One region of the Peribacillus sp. NPDC046944 genome, then DNA from elsewhere that is predicted to be linked to it. Evidence: a T-box and tRNA genes for the amino acid it is inferred to sense, from the RefSeq annotation. Region 1 holds a T-box; the other holds one or more tRNA genes.

Region 1 (11,521 bases):
TTGATGCTGTCCCACTTTTCGTACCGTCACTAGTGACCTCCAAATCTGCCGGAAAACTTTCTCTCAATGCCATGGCTTCTAGAGTGACGGAATTGCCAGAAAGGGCTTGAGCTTCTATTCCAGTGATTTTTTTCGGTGTTACCGTATATTCGATTTCTACAGGTTGTCCGACTTCCACTAAGTTATTTGATTTCAAAATCCTGCTTACTTCAAGATTGGCATTTATTTTTTGTACTTTTACTTTCACTTCTTTTTCACTGACTGCGCCAGATTGGTCTGTTGCTTGGACCTTGATCTTCACAACTTTACTATCCTGTAAATTATGAGGTAGAGACATATTGATTGTCGATCCATTTATCACATCTTTTTCTTCCGATACTTCTTTCTCGTCCATAAACACTTTAGTGGATAGATTTTTATCTTTTAAATCATAATCTTGTAGTGTGTAAGATAATTCGATGTTCTGGTTTAAAGGGATGACCTGATTTTCTGTTGGAGTATGAATGGTAATTTCAGGTGCATGATTCGACCCTAGGAACGCTCTGTACATCGTGTTAACGAATAACTTTTGCTCATCATCAGGGAAGCTATCACTTCCCCCCTTATGACCTGTTCCAGAGTACGTAATGTTCCCTTTCGAGTAGGTATAATAATGATTCCAGCTATCATTTTCATCCCGACTGTTTCCAGTGATATTATACCAAGGAATTATTTCTGGATCCTCCAAGTCAAGCGTGTAATACTGATTATGAGTTAATGCCACTGATAATTCATTTTTCAATGCATATGGATAGGTTGTCATTAAACCATCATTGATTTTTTTCGTCGTTCTCGAAGTATTGGGTGCACCATATCCAAGATTCGTCTGAGGACTGATTTGTCCTGTATCATTCATGAAATTATTTACCCAATTATTATTATTTTCAAAAATGGTATCGTGGGTAAACATGATGCTTTGTTTAGAAGCAATAAACCTTTTCAATGAAGCCACTGCATTTGTATTTATATTCGCCGATCTATTATAAGAATCGGCAAATCCAAAGATGACCATGTCATATTTTCCGTTAATGACCTCATGCGAATAATTCGGGGCTTCTTTTTTTGACTTATTAAAAGTGTCCATGTTCGTTGCGTCAATCGAGATACTATATTCGTTACTATTTAAATAAGATTGATTCATATTATTCGGGTTGCTATCCCTTTTTAACGAGCTTTTTTCATTTGTATAGACTTGGAGCACTTTTACTTCCACTTTTTTATCAACGAACTTAATAATCCCTTTTTCATAACTCTTTAAGTTATTACCGGAATCTACAAGCTCCATTTTCCAATAACGTACCCCTGAATAACCTTTTGGTAGTTTGAAAGAAAGATTCGTTGCTTTAGAAGTAACATTCTCCTCCAATACAATTTCATCTGTCGTATATTTGTCATCAAAATTGGAATCGATATAAAGCTTGGCTTTTAGGCTCCTCGAGTTAATATCCGAAGGAACGACTACATTCATCGTGAATTCCATGTCCTCTTTTGGCTGATATGTCTTCTCCTTATCAGGGGCTTTAGTTAATGTAAAGCGTGGGGATTGCTTGTACTTATCTCCTTTAAGAAAATCATTAAAAGCCTTTTTCATATTATCTTTATCTGTTTGTGTACTTTCATTATTATTTTTTCCACTTCCATACCAGAATTCGTTCCAGCGATCCCAAAAGCTTCCGCTTGAATTGGTACTAGTACTATCATAGTTGATGACATTATTTTTATTTAATAGATTTTGATTGCTAAACTTCGCTTTTATTTTAGAACCAGTCGTTAGACTTTTGGTATGTAGGATGACAGGTTGTCCTTTATTAATGAAATCATTAATGATTTCATTTGCTTTTAAATTCGTTATGTCATTCATTACACCTTTTGTATTATGATTATCCCCACTTACAGGGTCAGAAGTATAATTCCCCTCCATAATCGCAATCACATCATATTTGCCATCCAGCTCTTCCCGCTGTGTGACAAACTTCTTCATCGTCATTAAGGTATACTCATAGTCATTACCCAGGATACTCTTTAATTGTGAAGATTCCCCCGTTGCAATTATCTCAAGGATTCTCAGTTTAGGACCAGACGTTTGAACAGCTGCTTCTAAAGGTTTAGGTAGAAATAGAAACGAAAATAGTAATACCAATGATAAGACTAACCCCACTGATTTTTTCATAATTTACACATCACTCTCATTTATAATTTATCTCTCCTCTGCCTTATACGAAGCAGTTCAGTTCCTGGTAATGAAAGTCTATATGTTTCTCTCTATCGATTGCTTATACCATTATTAGTTATATAGTCTTATTACTTAAGCATATTTTATCAAAAAATGCACAAGAATGGGCAATAAATCCATTAATTTTTAATATTGGTAAAATAACCCTTATAAAAAAAAAGACAAGACTCCAAGGAATCCTGCCTTTTTACCCTCCATATACTGCCACTTTATTTCTCCCAGCTTGTTTTGCGCCTGTATACATGGCACGGTCAGCGTGCCTGATTATCGATTGGGCATCTTCGGCATCGACCGGTGCTGTTGCGACCCCGATGCTTGCTGTAATGGAAATGGACTCTTCCCGTCTATTTTCATTTAAATCCGAATGGACGGTGAAGGGCTTGTTGGCTATCGAGAGTCTGATAAATTCAGCGAATTGATAGACTTCTTCTTTTCCAACATTGGGTAAGAGGATAACGAATTCCTCTCCACCGTACCTTGCTGTTACCCCTAAATGACCAACAATGCCCTCTAGACGCTCCGCCAATTCACAAAGGATTTCATTACCGCTTTGATGCCCATATGTATCGTTAACGGACTTAAAATGGTCAATATCAAGAAGGATTAGCGACAACTGATTGATTGATTGGTTTTGTAAACGTTCGAACTCCTTATGTAACACACATTCAAAATACCGAAAGTTATATAAATGGGTTAATGCGCATCGTTCACTGCTATATTTGGTTTTTTGATAATGGCGAGCATTTTCAAGAGCCACCCATAAGTAGGATGAGAGAATGTCCATGATCTTCGTTTGATGCGTACCATACGCCCTCTTCTCGGAAGAGGTAACGATGATTTCTCCAACTACAACAGAGTTCCGAAGAATCGGAATGGCCATGATGCTTTCCACGTCTTCGGGGAAATTCCCATAATTGGACAGATGCTTCCATTCCTTTTTAGCATGAAAGACCTTGGCCTTTTTCAATTGAAAAAGGGTTGCATAAATTCCTTCTTTTATGGAAACAGGTTGAATCCTTTTTTCTATTTGTACGCCATTTTCTGCATATCGTAATATCTGGGCGTTTTCTTTTTCATCGAATATCTCGAAGACCAGCGTGTACTTGGAAGGGATGATCGCTGAACTGCCATCAATAAATAGATCCAGTACCTCATTCGCCTGTAGCCTTTGAGTCAACTGATGACCAAATTCACTTACCTTTTTTAAATGCCTGTTTATTTCCTTAGTAAAATAGTATTGTTTCATGATATAAGCCAAACTGATCAAAGCCGCCCCTACGAGCAAAATGGCCAAGGTCCCCATTTCGATATATAAAATAAATAAAATAATCCCGATTGGCATGGTCATGAGGCTTAAGAAACCGTCCCATAAAGCATCCTTTGTTTTCATCTCCATCTTTTTCCCATATAACCATGAATGGGAGACGGTGACAGCTAAATGATTGAATAAAAAATAAGAACACAGATAAACGAGAATCAGCAGAATGTCGAAAATATCAATACCGGAAGTGAAATCATGATCTCCACCTAAGCCATAATAGACCAGTCCACTCAATAGGCAAAATATAAATGACGTGATGGAATTAAGCGGAAACCGATACCAATCCTTTTTGGCTAATCGAAGCCTGACTATAATGAACATGAAGGTAACCTGTGTGACCAGGATTTCGATAGCTAGTCCGAACACTAGAAAGACCGCGAGCGAAACTCCCTGTACGACTGTGATCGGGATATTGTTAATCATAATCGGCATCAAGGTCAATACACTTATGAGTGCGAGAAAAGCAACAATGTCCCCCGTATTCCCACTCGTGATTGGCGGAAATACATGAAAAGTCCCGACTAAACCAGCGGGTATAATAAGAAACCACATCACATAGACAGCCATTCTTTTTTTTCTAGAAATAATCATTTATTCTCCCCATCCCCATGAGTATCTTGACACATTAATCATACCAGTAATCAGTTACTTTAGCACTATACCCAAATTAAAAAACTTTAAAACTAATAGGTCAAAAGTCTTTGTTTCTTTATTTTTTGAACCTAAAAAAACCCTTCTGTCTTAAAAGACAAATGGGTATAAAGCTAAATATGATAGAAAAAATGGCTGCAATAAGTGGCATATGCTGATGATCACTCAACACTGTATACAAATTTCCGGACAAGAGAAAGAAAATAGAGGGAACCCGTGATGACCAGTACTTCTCGTGCGTTTGTTCTTTGTTTGCCGGTTATGATCGCTTTCTGCCAATCCTTCTCCAATTCCCGTTTCTCCTTAGAACAATGTTCATAAAGCACTTCCGCGTTCGCTGCCCGTTCATGTTCGAATTCAGTAACCGTTATTTGACTTGCTTCCGTGTCGAGTAGCTGAAGCATTGTAGCATAATCCTTATCACGAAACGAACTGAATATAAACCGGTAACGATGATTCGGATAGCGTGTCTTTAACGTGTCAAGCAGCACCTCAATACCGGCTGGATTATGCGCCCCATCAATGATGATCAACGGTTCATTTGAAATTATCTCAAAACGGCCATTCCACTGTGCTTCCCCTATCCCCTCCCGAATGCTTTGTTCACGGATGTCCTCTCTTACAATTGTAGCAGCTGCGATGGCCAGTGCAGCATTATAGATTTGATGGCGCCCTAGCATCTTTACCGCTATATTTTCGATGGTGATATCCTTGAATGAAAAAGAGAAGCTTTGGCCGAGTTCATCTTGCTTAATGCCATGTACATGAACGTCTTTATCGATTTGATAATATGGAACGTCCATGGAACGTGCTTTATCTTCTATCACCTTTGCTGGTTCCTCTGTCGTCACTCCACTGATGATGGGTGCCCCTTTTTTAATGATCCCTGCCTTCTCAAAAGCAATTTCTCCAAGCGTATTACCGAGGATATTCGTATGCTCCAAAGAAATGGAGGTGATGATGGAAAGAAGTGGCTTGACGACATTGGTGGTATCGAGCCTTCCCCCAAGTCCCGTTTCCAGTAAAACCAAATCCGTGCCTTTTTTGCTAAAATAAGAAAAAGCCATCGCTGTCAGGATTTCAAATTGAGTGGGTCCATTTCCTTCACCATCCATCTCTTGTACGATTGGCCACAGTTCTTGAAATCCAGAGACAAAGTCCTCATCGCTGATTTCCTCCCGGTTTATCTTTACCTGCTCATTCAGTCGAATTAAGTATGGGGATGTGAAAGAAGCCACCCGTAGCCCTTCAGCCAAAAGGATTTCCTTTATGAATTGGAGCGTAGAACCTTTGCCATTGGACCCTGCAATATGTATATATTTAAGCCCTACATGGGGGTTTCCTAATTTAGCTAATAATGTTTCCATTCGTGACAAGCCAAAGTTCATACCTAATTGGACCTGTCTTTCTTCAAAAAATCGGTTGATTTCATTCATGTCCGTTACCATTTATCGATAAGCCTCCTCTTTCTTTATACCGCTCTTATGCGTTAAAATTATTTTATCAATATATTAACGATTTACCTAGATGAAAGGTAGTGATTGACCATGAAATCTTCTTCACTCCATTGTTGGATTGTCGTCAACGGCTATTTGCAACATGAAAAGTTTTCTAGCTTGGCTTTATTCATACAAGAGTCCGCTGAAAGAAAAGGGATATCGGCAACACTTGTCCGAAATTCCGACCTGGTTCCCGTTATTGAAAAGGGAACCCCGTATCTAAAAGGAACTGATGGAAAATTACCAGATTTCGTCCTGTTTATGGATAAGGATATTCATTTGGCACGCCATCTGGAACTGCTCGGCCTACCCGTATATAACAGCAGCTCGGCCATCGATATGTGCGATAGCAAGGCCAAAACGCATCAAGCTTTAGCGGGTCACTGCATCCCGATGCCAAAAACCCTGTTTCCCCCGTTTACTTATGAAGGAATAGAAAGAAAGAACCTGGATGCATTCAAAAAAATCGGCAATGAGCTTGGCTACCCCCTAGTTGTAAAAGAAGCATACGGTTCATTCGGGGAACAGGTGTATTTAATTCCTACGGAGGATGAATTTATGGAAACGGTGAAAAAGCTTGGGCACCGGCCTTTTATTATGCAGGAATTCATTGAGCATAGTAAAGGCCGGGATATCCGTGTCAATGTCGTCGGTAATCAAGTCATCGCTTCCATGCAACGGAAGTCCGAGCATGATTTTCGAGCTAACATGACAGCTGGTGGAACAGCCTTCCCCTACACACCCACCAAGGCAGAAAGTGATCTTGCCATCCGTTGCGCTACTCTATTGGGTGCGGATTTTGCCGGGGTAGATTTGCTGTTCGGAGAAGATGGCCCGCTATTATGTGAAGTGAACTCGAACTCGCACTTGCTCAACATTTACGAATGTACGGGCATTAATATTGCTGACAGCATGTTTGATTATGTGATGGATGCATTCGAAAGAAAGGGATTCCAATGAAAAAGCATACAGGCTGGCTGATTTATAACCAGGAAGATTCCGCAAAAAACAGGGGATACATAGATTGGATGCTGGAAGAGGCCAAAAGTCTCGACCTAGATTTGCGTTTATATTATCGCGACCACCTACAAATCGGCCACCGTTCGAATCAATTGTATGTCGAACACAAGCACGAACCGATAGATTTGCCTGATTTTGCGATAGTCCGGACCATCGATCCTTTCTTCACCAAACAATTGGAAAGGCTACATATCACATGCTTCAACTCTTCTTTCATCTCGGAAATCGTGAATGATAAAGCAAAGACGCATCAATATGTGACTTCTATCGGCATTCCAATGTCAGATACAGTTTATTGCTATGGCACTCCCTCAACAAGCGATATGGAATTACCATTCATTGCGAAAGACGTTCATGGACGTGGTGGAAAACAGGTTTACTTGATTGAACATGAAAAAGACTTGAGAGAACTGCCTAACGCAAAATGGATCGTTCAAAAACCGGGTGTATTCGGAAAGGATATCCGTGTCTTTGTCATTGGGAACAGAATCATTGCAGCTGTCCTTAGAGAGTCCTCTTCAAACTTCAAGGCCAATTACACGTTAGGCGGATCTGCTTCGTTATATGAGCTGTCAGCTGCCGAACGGACACTCGTAGAACGGGTAATCGCCGCCTTTGACTTTGGCATGGTCGGGATCGATTTCATTTTCGCCGAAGATGGCAGCCTCATGCTCAATGAAATTGAAGATGTAGTGGGAAGCAGAACGTTAAGTGCGCTCAGCAATCTTAATATTGTAAAAGAGTATCTATTGTTTATAAAAGAGAAACTATCGGTTAAGTAACAAATAAAAGGATGAACCAGCTTCTTACATAGCCGGTTCATCCTTTTTTGTTTTTTAAAGCTGTTTCAATTCATTGATTCTATGAATGACAGAATCACGTTTCTCACTATAGTCTTTTTCTTTGGCACGTTCTTCTTCAATGACGCTTGCTGGCGCTTTTTTGACAAAGCCTTCGTTGCCTAGTTTTTTCTGTACGCGTTCTACTTCTTTATTAAGTTTGTCGAGTTCCTTTTCAAGACGTTTCACTTCTTCGTCGATATTGATCAGCCCTGTTAGTGGAAGGATCAGTTCAACACCCGTAACCACAGCTGTCATGGCTTGTGCTGGTTCTTCGACATCGATGCCGATTGTCAATTGTTCAGGATTACAGAAACGCTCGATATAGCTGCTGTTTTTTTCTAATGTTTCTAAAATGGACTCATCTTTTGCTTTTAGAATCAAGTTGATTTTTTTGCTTAAAGGCGTGTTGACTTCAGAACGGATATTCCGGACTGAACGGATGATTTCAACAAGCAGTTTCATTTCCTCCGCTGCAGCTGTATCCGTTAACTCTTCCTTCACTTCAGGCCATGCAGCAACCGTGATTGATTCGCCTTGGTGCGGAAGGTTTTGCCAAATTTCTTCCGTTATGAACGGCATGAATGGGTGAAGCAATCTCATCGTGTTATCTAGTACGTATGCAAGAATCGAACGAGTCGTTTTCTTCGCCGCTTCGTCTTCGCCATATAGCGGAAGTTTAGCCATTTCAATATACCAGTCACAGAAATCATCCCAAATGAAATTATAAAGCACGCGACCCACTTCACCGAATTCATAACGGTCCGCAAGTCTTGTCACGTTTGAAATCGTTTCATTCAATCGAGTAAGGATCCATTTATCAGCAACGGACTTTTCACCGCTTAAATCGATTTCATCATACGTCATGCCATTCATGTTCATTAAGGCAAAACGGGAGGCATTCCAGATCTTATTGGAGAAATTCCATACCGCTTCCACTTTTTCCGTGCTGTAACGAAGATCTTGCCCTGGTGAGCTTCCTGTTGAAAGGAAGTAACGTAGCGAATCTGCACCATATTGGTCGATGACATCCATTGGATCGACACCATTGCCAAGCGATTTACTCATCTTGCGTCCCTGTTCATCACGAACAAGACCATGGATCAGAACGTCTTCGAATGGGCGCTCTCCCGTAAATTCAAGCGCTTGGAAAATCATCCGTGATACCCAGAAGAAAATGATATCATATCCTGTTACAAGTGCTCCGGTCGGATAGTAACGTTTGAAATCGATGCTTTCCTTGTCCGGCCAGCCCATAGTCGAGAACGGCCATAGTGCGGAGCTGAACCAAGTGTCCAGGACGTCTGTATCTTGTTCCCAGTTCTGTGCATCAGCAGGTGCTTCCTGTCCCACGTATACCTCGCCTGTCTCTTTATGGTACCAGGCCGGGATGCGGTGGCCCCACCAAAGTTGACGGGAAATACACCAATCGCGGATATTTTCCATCCAGTGCAGATATGTTTTCTCGAAACGATCCGGAACGAAGTTGACCTTTTCATCCTCGGATTTCTTTTGAAGGTCAACCGATGCATCAGCAAGAGGCTGCATTTTAACGAACCATTGAGTAGAAAGATATGGTTCTACAACTGCTCCGCTACGCTCTGAATGGCCGACAGAGTGAAGGTGGTCTTCAATTTTGAAGAGTACTCCAGCTTCTTGCAAGTCTTTGACGATTTGCTTACGGCATTCGAAACGGTCCATTCCTTCATATTTACCAGCCTTCTCATTCATCGAACCATCTTCATGCATGACAAGGATGCGTTCTAGATTATGACGGTTTCCGATTTCAAAGTCATTAGGGTCATGAGCCGGTGTAATTTTAACGGCACCCGAACCGAAATCCATATCCACATAATCATCGCCAACGATCGGAATTTCACGACCTGTGATTGGCAGACGAACCATTTTCCCGATTAAATGCTTGTAACGGTCATCTTTAGGATGTACCGCAACTGCCGTATCACCAAGCATCGTTTCTGGACGGGTTGTCGCAATTTCAATTTCTCCCGATCCGTCAACTAGCGGGTATTTCATATGATAGAATGCACCTTGAATATCTTTGTAGATTACTTCGATATCAGAAATGGCCGTTTTCGTCGATGGGTCCCAGTTAATGATATATTCGCCACGATAAATCAATCCTTTTTTATAAAGGGTAACGAATACTTCGTTAACCGCTTTAGAAAGACCTTCATCAAGCGTGAAGCGTTCGCGGGTATAGTCAAGGCCAAGACCAAGTTTTGCCCATTGTTCACGGATATGGCTTGCATATTCCTCTTTCCATTTCCATGTTTCTTCCACGAATTTCTCACGACCTAGGTCATAGCGGCTAACGCCTTCAGCACGAAGCTTTTGTTCCACTTTCGCCTGTGTTGCGATACCGGCATGGTCCATACCAGGAAGCCATAGCACGTCATATCCTTGCATACGCTTCATACGTGTCAAGATATCTTGTAGTGTTGTATCCCAAGCATGACCAAGATGTAGCTTACCTGTTACGTTTGGTGGAGGGATGACGATTGTATACGGTTCTTTTTTATCATCACCTGTTGTTTCAAAGTACTTCCCATCAAGCCACCATTTATAACGGCCTTTCTCTATCGTTTGCGGATCATATTTTGTTGGCATCGAAATTTGGTTTTCTTCCATGTTGTTTTCCTCCTTTTGGGCATAAAAAAAACTTCCATCATCATAAAAGGACGAAGGAAGTTGTTCGCGGTGCCACCTTTTTTCCGAAAAAGAAAGAAATCTTTTCTCGGCTCTCAAATCGGATAACGGCTCTTCACCGGCCTTCGCTACTAACTATTCACGAAGACTGCTCGCGGACGACTTCTGATGCTGCCTGCTTAGAAACCTCGCACCAATGGTTTCCTCTCTGAAAAGGGCATTTCATCTTACTATTTCCGGTCTTTACATTCATTTATATTCATATGTAAAATCATTAATTGCATATAGTATATAGTACAAAAAAAAGGGGGGTCGAGTCAATCATCTTTTCGTTTACTTTCGTAAGTATGGCCCTATTCACTAAGGGAGGCTCACAAGAACAGAGCGATCTTCCTATTATACCATCAACGTTTCATGATGTTCCGCATTTCTCACATGTTTCGCAGCCCTCCCATACAATAAAAGAAGTCCTACAAAGGAAGGTGCAATCTTGAGACGAAAATACTCACCTTATACGTTGCCACCTTGGATGAAAAAGTTCCGCGGTGTTTGTCAGCAATTCATTGTCCCCTTTATTGTTTTTCAAGGAATACGTACGTTAATATTTCCAACTTTCTTCGATATGCTCCTGTTGGTCGCCTTTATTTTCTTAGCCATGTCGCTATATTTAGAATGGATATAATTATTCCCCTACAACAAAAAAATATACATGATTGGATATTCATCCATTCATGTATATTTAGCTTGGGGGCGATTGTTCCTCTTTGGCCGCCTCGGCAGCCGCTTTTTTCTGTTTTTCGACTTCCTCGACCTTCATCACCATATATTCCACATTCTTCAAAAGCCAGAATTGTCGTTGCAGCTTCGTGACATTATCCAGTTCCGTCCTTAGACCTTTACCCTCGGAATAGTTCTTCACCACATCCAGTGCTGATCCCGGGAAAGCCAAATAACTTTGCATCAGCAGCATTTCCTCTTCTTTCAAAGGAAAGAAACGAAGATAATTATAAAGCCAATCGACGCAATCATCACATTGGACTGGATAGGTCCTCGCCGTTTTGACGAGAAAAGGTAGTAAGTCAAAATGGGGAGGGGCCGTATTCGAATTCTCGAAATTGATAAAGTAACCATATCCTCGTTCATCATATACAAAGTGCTTCAATGAAACCTTTCCGTGGGTGAGGACGGTCCTTACTTTTTCGCTTTCCTTTGTCTTTTCGAACCATGTTTCAAACTTTTTGATAGAGTAGTT
Region 2 (11,521 bases), on a different contig from region 1:
TGGCTATGGATATGGAGGCGAAGCATACGGTGGCGGCGGATTTGGCGCTGGATCCACGTTCGTCTTGATCGTAGTATTGTTTATCCTATTAGTTATTGTCGGGGCTTCTTTCTGTTAGTGTAATTGGAATAGGCTGTATTTGCCTATTCCTTTTTTTATTGATTTTTATGGACCTTGCACATATCCCTCATCCTTCCATAAGATAGATACAGAAAAGGAGGGGCTTAGGCATGGATAATAATTTGTTTAAAAACATAGAAGGAAAAACGGGTGTAAACATGAAGGATGTTATGGAATTGGCAAACTCACTACAGGGTGCCAATTTTAAAGATGAAACGACTGTCAGGAATGTAATTAAAAGGGTATCTCAAATAGCCAATAAACCAGTCAACAAGGAAATGGAAGACAAAATCGTACATTCTATCGTTGCTGAGGGAAATAAACTGGATTTCGGGACAATTTCCAATATGATGAATAAAAAATAGTAAGCGAAACAGGAGCCTGCAGTATTGCAGGCTCCTGTCTGTTTCCCTGGATATCTTTAAAGATTCAAGAACCTGGATGGGTGGGCCGTCCTTCCACGTCTCGTTTGCGGGACAGAGATATAAAGATTCTTTTTGGCCCGGGTCGCCGCCACATAAAGCAATCTCCTTTCCTCTTCAAGAGGACCAAGTTCACCCTTACGATACGAATCCAATGCAAAGTCATGGGGAAGGCTGCCATCAACCGCAGCCAGAATATAAACAGATTGATATTCAAGGCCTTTAGAGCGGTGAATCGTCGTGAGCTGAATGGCATCTTTAAAGTGCTTGGATAGCTGTTTCACTTCCTGAACCATGGCAGTCATATGATCGACATGGTCGAGGAAGGAAGCGACTGTGGGAAACCGATTAGCAGCCACTTTCAAATCACGAATATCATCCGAACCTTTTTCCAAGTGGGCTTCATTTCCCCTTTTCTTTACATACTCCTGATAGCCCAAATCCTTCTCGATGACTTCTAAAGCCACGAGCGGGGACATGGTCTTTATAGAACGGATTTGTGCCGGTATTGCTTTTAACTTACGTTCTTGAAAGGCATGTCCCGTTTTTACAAAAGCAAAAGCATCGATAAAGTCACAATCTTGCAAGATCGTCTGGGCTTTTAGCTCCTGTAGGACACTCTGCTTTAAAAACAAGGAAGAAAGGACGTCAGAAGCGGCCTTGCTATCCTGAGGGTGCAGGCTTAAGCGCATGAATGCAAGCATGCCATGGATGACCCGCCGTTGATAAAAAGAATCCGCATCCTTTTCGATCACGAAGGGAAGGTTGGAAGATGCCAGTCTTTCAAAAATGGCACGCGACATCGTATGGGTCCTGTAAAGGATGGCGAAGTCACCAGGATTGGCACCTTTGGATATCTTTTCTTGTATGTCGGTCACGATCATCGTCGCTTCGAGCTCTTCATCATGCGGATAGAATAACACAGCTGGATTCCCTTGATTATGTTGTGCCCGCATCGTTTTATCCATCCGATGCTGATTTCGTTTTATCATTCTATTTGCCGTAGCAACAATCTCATGGGAAGAACGGTAATTTTCGGTCAACTTCACGACTTGGGAACCAGGGAAATCATGGTTGAAATTCAGGATATATTTTGGATCACTCCCACGGAATGAATAGATGGCTTGATCGTCATCACCAACTGCACAAACATTTTTTGTTTCCGCTGAAAGGAGTTTTATCAACTCATATTGAACTTTATTAATATCCTGAAACTCGTCCACTAAAAAATAGCGGAACCGTTGTTGATATTTCAATAACAATTCAGGATGGCTTTTCAAAAATACGTAGCAACCTACCAGCATATCATCGAAATCATATTTACTTGTTTGTTCTTTATACGCTTCATACTTTTTATATAGGAATAGACAGGATTTCTCCCAATCATCATTCGGTTTGACATCGTCAGGAAAAATCAACGAGTTTTTCCAGAGGCCGATTTGCTGAAGTGCCTGATCATAGGCAAATTCCTTTTCATCAAGCTCCAACTCCCGACCGGCCTGCTTCAATATTTTTTCTTTTTCCCAATTCCACTTCAACAGGAAGTCCCGTTGCCATTTTGCAGGCTCATGAAAGATCAAGATTTTATAAAAGATGCTGTGGAAGGTGCCACTAACAATTTGAGAGACGAGGGAAGGGGACATATAAGGGTAGCTGATTAGCCGCTGCTGCATCTCCTTTGCAGATTTCGCTGTAAAGGTTACAAGCATAATGCTTTTAGGATTTATTTTTTCTACAGTTAGCATATAGGCAGTCCTTACCGTCAATACTCTGGTTTTACCGCTTCCAGCCCCGGATAAAACAAGGACGGGACCTTCTATCGTTTTTACTGCTTTTAACTGTTCGGCATCAAGCATGATCCCTTTTTCAGATAGTTCCTGAAAGTAAGGATCCAAAAGTTCAGTGCGGACGGATGGTTTATCCAAATAGGGAGGATTGCCTGTAATGGTCCGACTTTTCAAAAACGGTTCGATAACAGTCTTCGTTTCAGTAATGGTGCGTGATTTAGGAATTCTGAATCCGTTTTGTTCCATGTATTCTAAAGGTTTAGTTTCAGGTTTTGATATAGGATTTGGCATTTCACAAGCAGGTCGTGAAGGGTCACTGTGATAAAAATAAGGTGTTTCATGAATGCCAATGAATAATTTCACTGGCTTATCACATATGACACAAGAGAGCTGATCACGTTTTCCTTTTTCAAAGAGTGTCTGCAGCTCACTAGCCGAAACAGTAAGTAGATGTATGATTTCATTTCCCGATTTTGCTTGATTCATATAAATGGATACCTCAAATCTATTAAAAATATCGGCAATCTCCATTTTACCAGAGAAATAGAAAAAAAGAATCCGGAAAAGATGTTTCGTTTCATTCTGGAGTGGGTATGTAAATGACAAGAGAACCTATATAGTGAGGAGGGTTAATGATGGGATACATAGCGCCAGTAACGCAATTCGAATACATTCAATACGCAAACCGGACAGTAGAAGCGGAGAGAAAGCCAAGAATCGTTGATGGAACGACACCCATTCAGCCAATTCGTTTTGACCAAGTGTTGGAAGACGAAACGAAGCGGTCGGAAAAATTTGACCATGTCACGAATATGAATCAGGACAGATCACCTGGAGCAGGTGCGTATAAGAACCATTTACTAATGAGGGCTCAAGAGGAAATCACGGCTGAAATGACAGGAAAAGGAGGATATGTAAACGAAATGGTTTGAAACTTCGATAGAAATACAAAAGGACACATTTATGTGTCCTTTTTGTGTTCACTCTTAAAGAACGTCTAATTCTACAATTAGAGCTAACAATAATTGTAGTAACAATTGAATGTTAACGGCGATTTGAGCATCGGTTGTAGTGATTTCGATATCACGGCTGTTTTCAACAATTGTTTTTTGACGTGTAATTTGTTTAACATTAGAAGATTGAATCAATTCTTGAGTAATGCGGTCCGCTTGGTCAGTGTCTGCAATGGAAATGCTGACGATGACAGCGATGGCTGCTTGGATTGCCGTCTGTAAAGAAAGGGCCGCTTTAACATCTGTAGAGATTACTCTTACATTACAAGAATCTTTAATGTAAACAAGCTCTTCAGATAGTTGGAGTTGCGAATTATCCTGTTTAGCTTCTTGTTCAATTTCGTTTGCGGATTCTTCACAGAATGATGTTAGGGGATGGTTGGTGTTATTGTCTAGAGCCGACCATGATCTTTCAGAATGTTTTGTTGTATTGCAATTGTTGCTATGATATACATTTTGGTTCATGTCGTTTTTTCCTCCTTAGGGTTTAATTCCCTATTAAAATATGCTATGCATGTAAATTTGGTTGGACGAATAAATCAATTCATTCGTTTATTTTCAAATATTTTTTTGAAGAGTTTGTGCGAACGGATGAAGCATCATGGAATGAAGTGTTCAGAATGAATGGTAAAGAAGCAAGGTCCAGTCTGCGCTTCATACCGAAAAGAGCGTAATTGAATAGGAGGAATGTTAGTTATTTGTCTTTGGTATCGGAATAACTAGTGTGGTGAGAATTTGTGACGGGATTCACATCATTTTCTGTAATGCTTTTCTCTTGATTGATAAGCATTTCAGATTGTTTCTGTAAAAACTGTATGGTCTCTTTTAAGTGACTTCTTTCTTTATCACTCAAATCAACTTTATCCTTTTTGACACCATGCTTTCTCAAAGTCCTTGAAACGAGTAGTTCCATTAACCTTTTTTGAGATTCATCCATGTTGAATCCATTGTTACTCATAAAATTTCCCTCCTTCTTGCTTTCTATATATAGACTATGTTTATTTGTGAATATTGACATAGAATGGGAAGGGATTTTTACGAGAATGGTATATATAAAAAAACGCTGTCCCCTGTGGAAATTCCAAGGGAACAGCGTTTTTATTAGGAAATCTTTTTTTTCATCGTTTTATGGGGAATCCCTGCATCCATAAATTCCTCGGAAATGATTTCATACCCTAATTTCGAGTAAAAGGGGATGGCATGTAATTGAGCATCGAGCTTCAATTGAGAGATGTCATGAGAAATCGCAAATTCTTCAATGGCATTCATGATCAGGGCACCAGCCCCAGTTTTACGGGAGTTAGAGAGTACACAGATGCGCTGGACCTTACCAATCCCGTCAATGATTCGAAATCTCCCCGCACCAATAGGCTGCTCTTCCTCGTTATATAAAACGAAGTGGGTGGAGTCTTCTTCATATTGGTCAATCTCTTCTTCAAGTGGGACATGTTGTTCCTCTACAAACACTCTTTTTCTTATGGTGTAAGCATATCCACGTTCTTGCTCGTTTTCAACAATTTTTACAAACACGAAATTATTCAGCTCCTAAACGAAATGTTTCATATACAGTCCATGTTCCATCTTCCAATTGATACAATAAATGAATTCTTTTGACATCTTCTTCATGGCTTACATCAAGCATGCTTAATTGACCTAAAACATCCGAATGTTCGTTATCAGATAGATCTTGTGCAATCGTTATATGTGGAACGAAAGCATGTTCTGTTTCATTTTTGAAGAAATTCTCATCATGAAGCATTTCGTGTAAGTCTTCAAGTTCCTTTGACAGCTCCACTTTAAAATAAATGGTGTTGCTGACGGGTTGGAAGGATTTCGCTTTCGTCACATTTAAGGAGAAAGGCTGGAACTTCCGTGCAATGTCTTTCAAGCGTTCTGCGATTGCTGAAATTTCCGTTTCAGTCGCTTCAAACGGTTGTTTAAGTGTGAGATGTGGTGGAATGAATGCGTACTTTGTGTCATACCGTTTCCGGTAGGAGTTTGCTAAATCTTGAAGTTTTTTTGAAGGGAAAATTGCAACACCATATTTCATATTGTTACCTCCTAAGATTATAATTTAATTTTTCGAAAACTCTAGTCCAAATGCATTTTTTTACCATTCTAACCGAGGTTAAAACATTTCTAGAAGGGCCCTTTTTAAATCTGCCTGCCAAAACTTCCACGTATGATTCCCTTCAAATTCTTCATAGAAGCAAGGGAATCCTTTTTGTTTTAACAATTGATGCAGTTCCCGGTTGGGTTCTATGAAATTTGCCCGGTTCCCATCTGTAGTGGGAACGTCAGTCTCTTCGGTTCCAATCACATGATACAGTTCGAGGAGATGAGGATTCTCAAAACTACGGACAGCATTCATCACTTCTTCATTGGCAAGCGGAGACTGCATGATGCATTTACCGAATGTATGTGGATATTTAAGTGCAGCGAGCAGGGAAACCGTGCCACCAAGAGAATCCCCCATTAATGCCCGGCCATGTCCCATTTGATAGGTTGGGAATTCCTCATCTAAAAATGGAACAAGTTCATGGGCCAGAAATCGTATGTAGGCTTCGTGCTGTTCACCATCAGGATGATATTTCCGTCTACGGTCAAACCGATCTTTATAGGGAATGCCGACGATTATAATATTCTCAATCTCGCCATTTCCTAAAAGTTCATCAGTCACACGACCTATTCGACCCATTTGAAAATAATCTCGACCATCTTGAGCTATGACAAGCGTATATTTATAAAGTGGTGAAAAATTAGCCGGTAAATATACAAGTAGCTCTAATTCCTCAGATAACGCCTCACTTCTAAACATATATTCTTTTATCGTGCCTTTGCGTAAACTCATTTACCGCACCTCTATGAATTTATAATGAAAATAATGTTCTTAGTTATTTTAGCATAGCCATCCTTCTTTTTCCTGTCTGAAGGATATAGAAAAGTGATTTTTCTTTTATTTTCCAAATATTTAGAATATTTAATGGTATAATGGAAAGATATCAAAAAAAGGGGAGGCAGATAAAATGGCAGATGTACGCGTCCATAGCAGGGAAGTTACAAGAGCGGCTAAACAAACATTACTAGATCGTGGTGTAAGTGTGGAGGCTATTGCAGAGATTGTCTTTGAACTACAATTCCCTTATAAAGCTGATTTGAAATTAGAGGAATGTATTAGAAGTGTTGAAAGGGTGCTTTTAAAGAGAGAAATTCAACATGCCATTTTAGTTGGTGTTGAACTTGATCGACTGGCAGAACAAAAGAAGCTATCGGAACCGCTTCAATCCATTGTCGAATCGGATGAAGGTCTGTTTGGAGTGGATGAAACGATTGCCTTTGGTGCCGTACTTGGTTATGGAAGCATTGCCGTGACAACCTTTGGACATTTGGATAAGAATAAAATAGGCGTCATTCACGAATTGGATAAGAAGCAAGAGGGAGTCGTGCATACCTTCCTCGATGATATTGTTGCAAGCATTGCAGCAAGCGCTGCCTCAAGATTGGCACACCGTCTAAGAGATGATGAAGAATCTTTAACTGAACAAGAAAAGGATATACAGGAAGAAGAGGAATTAATCGGATAAGTTTGGAACAATCAATGATGCGTTAGGTAGTAATCGGGATTATCCTGACCTATCATACCTGGACTTAATAAGGCGGGCAGAGAGGATGTTTTCTATTTTAAACGTTCGTTTTGTCCGCCGAAGAAAGCAAAAGGCACGGATATAACCTGAATATACTTCAAGAACTTCAATTCTGCGCTGTGTAATCTTTCCATTTTCAGATAGGTAAATGATTTCTAAAGGAACCTTTTCATCCATATGTTTCCGAATGATATATTTCATTCCGCTGGCCTCCGTTTCTATCTTTCTTGTTTATATTATATGCGAACATACGTTTGTTATGCAAGGAAATAAAGAACATTTGTTCTTGTCTTGTTCCATATCTTTTATTTAAAGGCAAACGCTAAACTTTTTTTAAATAATTCGTTGACTTTTGTCGAAAAGAACTTATAATAAATTATGTACTTAAGTAACAGAGCAAGCCAACTATTACATACGACTTGTTAGCTCAGTGGGAGAGCACTTCCTTGACAGGGAAGGGGTCGTGGGTTCGAATCCCTCACAGGTCATCCAACGGCGTAAGCATTGTACAATCAATGTTTTCGCCGTTTTTTATTATGGTTTTACTGGATGATCCTGAGAAACATATAGGATTCTTTTTAGAGTTCTACTGGTGGGGATGAGCTCCTCTTTCCTTCATTAATGGTGAACCGGGGAATGTAGCCATAACTAAATATTGAAAAGTGTGGTTATTGGAATAAATGGCAGGTTATAAATAAGTGTAAATCGTTGTTTTTCGCTTATATGAAGCATAGAATGAAATATCTAACGATTAATGTGTACAAAAAGAAATGAAATGTTTGTTCTTTTTTCTAAAATTTTTAATGGGAGTTTGTATAAATGAGTAAACAAATTTTTTTAGATCTTCAGGGAATTGTACATCCAAGTAATGTGAGAATGAATGAACCGCTACATCAATATACGTTTACAAAAACAGGTGGCAAGGCAGATTTCTTCGTAATGCCTACAAACTATCAAGAAGTCCAAGCGATATATGTTTATGCGCTTAACAACCATTTACCCTTAACCATCGTGGGGAATGGTTCTAATATGATTATTAAAGATGGGGGCATACGAGGTATCGTCATGACCCTTATTGATATAGCAAGCATGGAATTGGAGGGTAATAAGCTCACCGTTCAAAGTGGTGCTGCTATCATTCAAGCCTCTCGATACGCGTTACAAAATAGTCTAACTGGTTTAGAGTTTGCTTGCGGGATCCCCGGTTCTGTTGGAGGGGCTTTATATATGAATGCAGGGGCATATGGTGGAGAAGTTTCAGATGTACTACAGGAAGCCCTGGTCATCACCCGTTCTGGAGATTTGCAGACTTTGAAAAAGGATGAATTAGAACTGGGCTATCGTTCTAGCCGCTTTTCAAAAGAAAAACTACTGGTATTAGAAGCTACCTTCTTATTAAGAAAGGGAGAATACGAAGACATTAAAAGTAAAATGGATGATTTTACTTTCCAGAGGGAATCTAAACAACCGCTTGAATTTCCGTCTTGTGGAAGTGTCTTCAAACGTCCGCCTGGACACTTTGCAGGTAAATTAATCCAGGATAGCGGTTTGCAAGGAAAGCAAATCGGTGGAGCTCAAGTTTCCACTAAACATGCTGGATTTATCGTAAATGTTGGTTCCGCAACAGCCACCGATTATTTGGAACTCATTCAATATGTTCAAGACACCGTTAAAAGGAAATTCGACGTGGAGCTTGAAACCGAAGTGAAAATAATTGGAGAAGACTAATATCCTAAAAAAGACTTTCGTTCATTAGAAAGTCTTTTTTTCTTTTTATCAGATCCCAGGATGAAATTTAAAAAGGCACTTAAAGATAAAAGTGTACGAGTTACCAAAAGGGGGAAGTATACCTTTAAGTTAAGGGGAACAAGTTATAGAAGGAGAGGGATATATGCGCTTAGAAGGAAAGAAAGTAATCAGTCTTGTGCATCATGATTTCGAGGATTTGGAGCTTTGGTATCCGATTTTAAGATTGAGGGAAGAAGGGGCCATCGTCCATCTTGCCAGAGAAAAGGCAAATGAGACGTATATTGGTAAATATGGTGTGCCAGCCGATTCAGATTTTGATTATGGCAGCATCAAAGCGGAAGACTATGATGCGATTCTTGTTCCAGGAGGCTGGGCACCTGATAAGATTCGTCGGTTTCCTGAAGTAATTTCTCTGATTCAGAGTATGGAAGAAAGCAAGAAGCCGATTGGCCAAATATGCCATGCGGGTTGGGTCTTGGTTTCGGCAGGAATTTTGCAAGGGAAGAAGGTGACAAGTACGCCCGGAATCAAAGATGATATGGAGAATGCCGGGGCACATTGGATGGACGAACCTGTTGTGGTGGACGGAAACCTGGTATCGAGCAGACGTCCACCGGATCTTCCCGATTATTTACGGGAATTGATTCGGGTAATTGAAGAGAAATGAAACAAAAAAGTGGTTTTTCCTGAGGGAGAAATCACTTTTTGTTTCATATAAACTTATTAATTTATGTGATTCAAATTTGTTTTCAAGAAATTTTCGATTACATGGGCCGATACCCCTAATGAAGGGGAATAGGAAGATAAATCAGAAAAGCTGATATGCAATTTTTCTTGATTGAACTGGAGGGCATGGCTTTCAACTACCTTCACTATGGAATCCCTTAACCAGTCCTTGGCCATAGCTAGGCGGTTTCCGATAATAATCTGCTGAGGGTTGAAGGTATTGGAAATATTGCTAATGCCAATCCCAAGATATTGTCCAATTTCTTTGAAAAGGTCACGGATTCCTTCATTATGGCTTGCCTGATCAACCAATGATTCAAGCGTGGTTTCTTCCAACTGGAAAAGTGATGATGCCCGTTCAATCAATGCTTTTTCGGATGCGTATAATTCCCAGCAACCCTTGCTTCCACATTTGCAGGGCTTTCCATGAACGTCAATGATCATGTGGCCCATTTCTCCGGAAAATCCATTCGCTCCGCGGTACAGTTCATTTTGGAGGATAATGCCGACCCCAATGCCCATACCCGCGCTTACGTAAACAAGATGTTCATGGCCTTTGCCGGCGCCAAATTTCTTTTCTCCATAGGCCCCGGCATTTGCTTCGTTTTCTATGATGACAGGGAGACCAAACTCTTCTTCCATGTCTTTTTTTAGGTCAACATTCTTCCAACCTAAGTTCGGAGCAAGTAAAATTTCCCCTTTGTTATTAACGATTCCAGGAATACCAATTCCGATTCCTACCACTCCGTAATAGCTTTCGGGGGCAGTTTTTATTAAAGATTGAATCATTTCTTTCATACGATCAAAAGTTTCTTGGTAGTTTGCATTATTCGTATTCCTACTAATTTCCCCTATAATGTCACCATTGAGATCAGTAAGTATACCTAACATATAATTTACTCCAAGATCTATTCCAATCGAGTAGCCGGCCTTTTCTTGAAACAACAACAGGACTGGACGTCTTCCACCGCTAGACTCTCCTGGCCCTGATTCAATGCAAAGATTAGCTTCCAATAATTCATTGACGAGAGAAGAAACAGTCCCCTTCGTGAGTCCGAGATGCTGAGAGATATCTGCCCGAGATATCGGTGCACGTTTCAGGATAGTTTCTAAAATGGCCTGCTTGTTATTCACTTTCATTAGTTGTTGGCTCCAGGTCATCTTTCTACCTCCTCTAATAATAATTCATTTTAGGTAAGTTTTATTATAACAAAAAAAAGTCAAAACACTTAGTATATTCATTAGACAAACTAAGTTATTGCTGGTATTATATTTTTATAAATAATGGAAGCGATTCCAATTCGATTCTATTTAAGGAGGAAATACAACTATGGGTTATTTTGAAACAATCAGTCAAGTAAAGTTCGAAGGTTCAGAATCTTCAAATCAATTTGCCTTTAAATATTACAACCCGGAAGAAATGATTAACGGAAAGACGATGGAAGAGTTTTTACGCTTTGCCGTTTCGTACTGGCATACATTCACTGCAGATGGTACAGATCCATTTGGACAACCAACAATGCTCCGTCCATATAATAAATTTACGGGAATGGACCTAGCAAAGGCACGTGTGGAAGCTTCCTTTGAATTTTTTGAAAAAATGGACGTTCCATTCTTCTGTTTCCATGATGTCGACGTCGCTCCTGAAGGAGACACATTGAGGGAGACAAATAAGAACATGGATGAAATTGTGGCCATGATCAAGGAATACTTGAAGACTAGCAAGACGAAATTACTTTGGAATACGGCGAATATGTTCTCTAATCCTCGCTGGGTTCACGGTGCAGCAACTTCGCCGAATGCGGATGTATTTGCCTATGCGGCTGCGAAAGTGAAGAAAGGATTGGAAGTAGGGAAGGAGTTAGGTTCAGAAAATTATGTATTCTGGGGCGGACGTGAAGGCTACGATACGCTTCTTAATACGAATATGAAGTTAGAACTGGATAACTTGGCCCGCTTCTTCCATATGGCCCTGGATTACTCCAAAGAGATTGGTTTCGATGCCCAGTTCTTGATTGAACCAAAACCAAAGGAACCGACGAAGCACCAATATGACTTCG

The links. The T-box of region 1 lies ahead of ACQKIC_RS07325 (valine--tRNA ligase). A T-box ahead of a tRNA ligase gene usually reads a tRNA of that ligase, here a tRNA-Val.
Region 2: it has a tRNA-Val gene. The T-box ahead of ACQKIC_RS07325 (valine--tRNA ligase) is inferred to sense a tRNA for this amino acid. The anticodon was not compared.

Annotation. Positions count from the first base shown of each region.
Region 1 covers NZ_JBNNML010000003.1:334,196-345,716, forward strand. The annotation lists gene ACQKIC_RS07300 (DUF5057 domain-containing protein) at 1-2,209, opposite strand, end outside; gene ACQKIC_RS07305 (sensor domain-containing diguanylate cyclase) at 2,460-4,160, opposite strand; gene ACQKIC_RS07310 (bifunctional folylpolyglutamate synthase/dihydrofolate synthase) at 4,406-5,692, opposite strand; gene ACQKIC_RS07315 (ATP-grasp domain-containing protein) at 5,792-6,703, shown strand; gene ACQKIC_RS07320 (ATP-grasp domain-containing protein) at 6,700-7,545, shown strand; gene ACQKIC_RS07325 (valine--tRNA ligase) at 7,600-10,251, opposite strand; T-box leader at 10,295-10,522, opposite strand; gene ACQKIC_RS07330 (hypothetical protein) at 10,799-10,951, shown strand; gene ysxE (spore coat protein YsxE) at 11,009-11,521, opposite strand, start outside.
Region 2 covers NZ_JBNNML010000004.1:3,588-15,108, forward strand. The annotation lists gene ACQKIC_RS08245 (YjcZ family sporulation protein) at 1-118, shown strand, start outside; gene ACQKIC_RS08250 (stage VI sporulation protein F) at 231-485, shown strand; gene ACQKIC_RS08255 (ATP-dependent helicase) at 542-2,815, opposite strand; gene ACQKIC_RS08260 (hypothetical protein) at 2,965-3,261, shown strand; gene ACQKIC_RS08265 (spore coat protein) at 3,316-3,807, opposite strand; gene ACQKIC_RS08270 (hypothetical protein) at 4,037-4,300, opposite strand; gene ACQKIC_RS08275 (GNAT family N-acetyltransferase) at 4,444-4,872, opposite strand; gene ACQKIC_RS08280 (YjcG family protein) at 4,877-5,392, opposite strand; gene ACQKIC_RS08285 (alpha/beta hydrolase) at 5,471-6,193, opposite strand; gene ACQKIC_RS08290 (phosphatidylglycerophosphatase A family protein) at 6,369-6,926, shown strand; gene ACQKIC_RS08295 (hypothetical protein) at 6,966-7,187, opposite strand; tRNA gene ACQKIC_RS08300 (tRNA-Val) at 7,403-7,474, shown strand; gene murB (UDP-N-acetylmuramate dehydrogenase) at 7,806-8,714, shown strand; gene ACQKIC_RS08310 (type 1 glutamine amidotransferase domain-containing protein) at 8,878-9,402, shown strand; gene ACQKIC_RS08315 (ROK family protein) at 9,459-10,622, opposite strand; gene xylA (xylose isomerase) at 10,792-11,521, shown strand, end outside.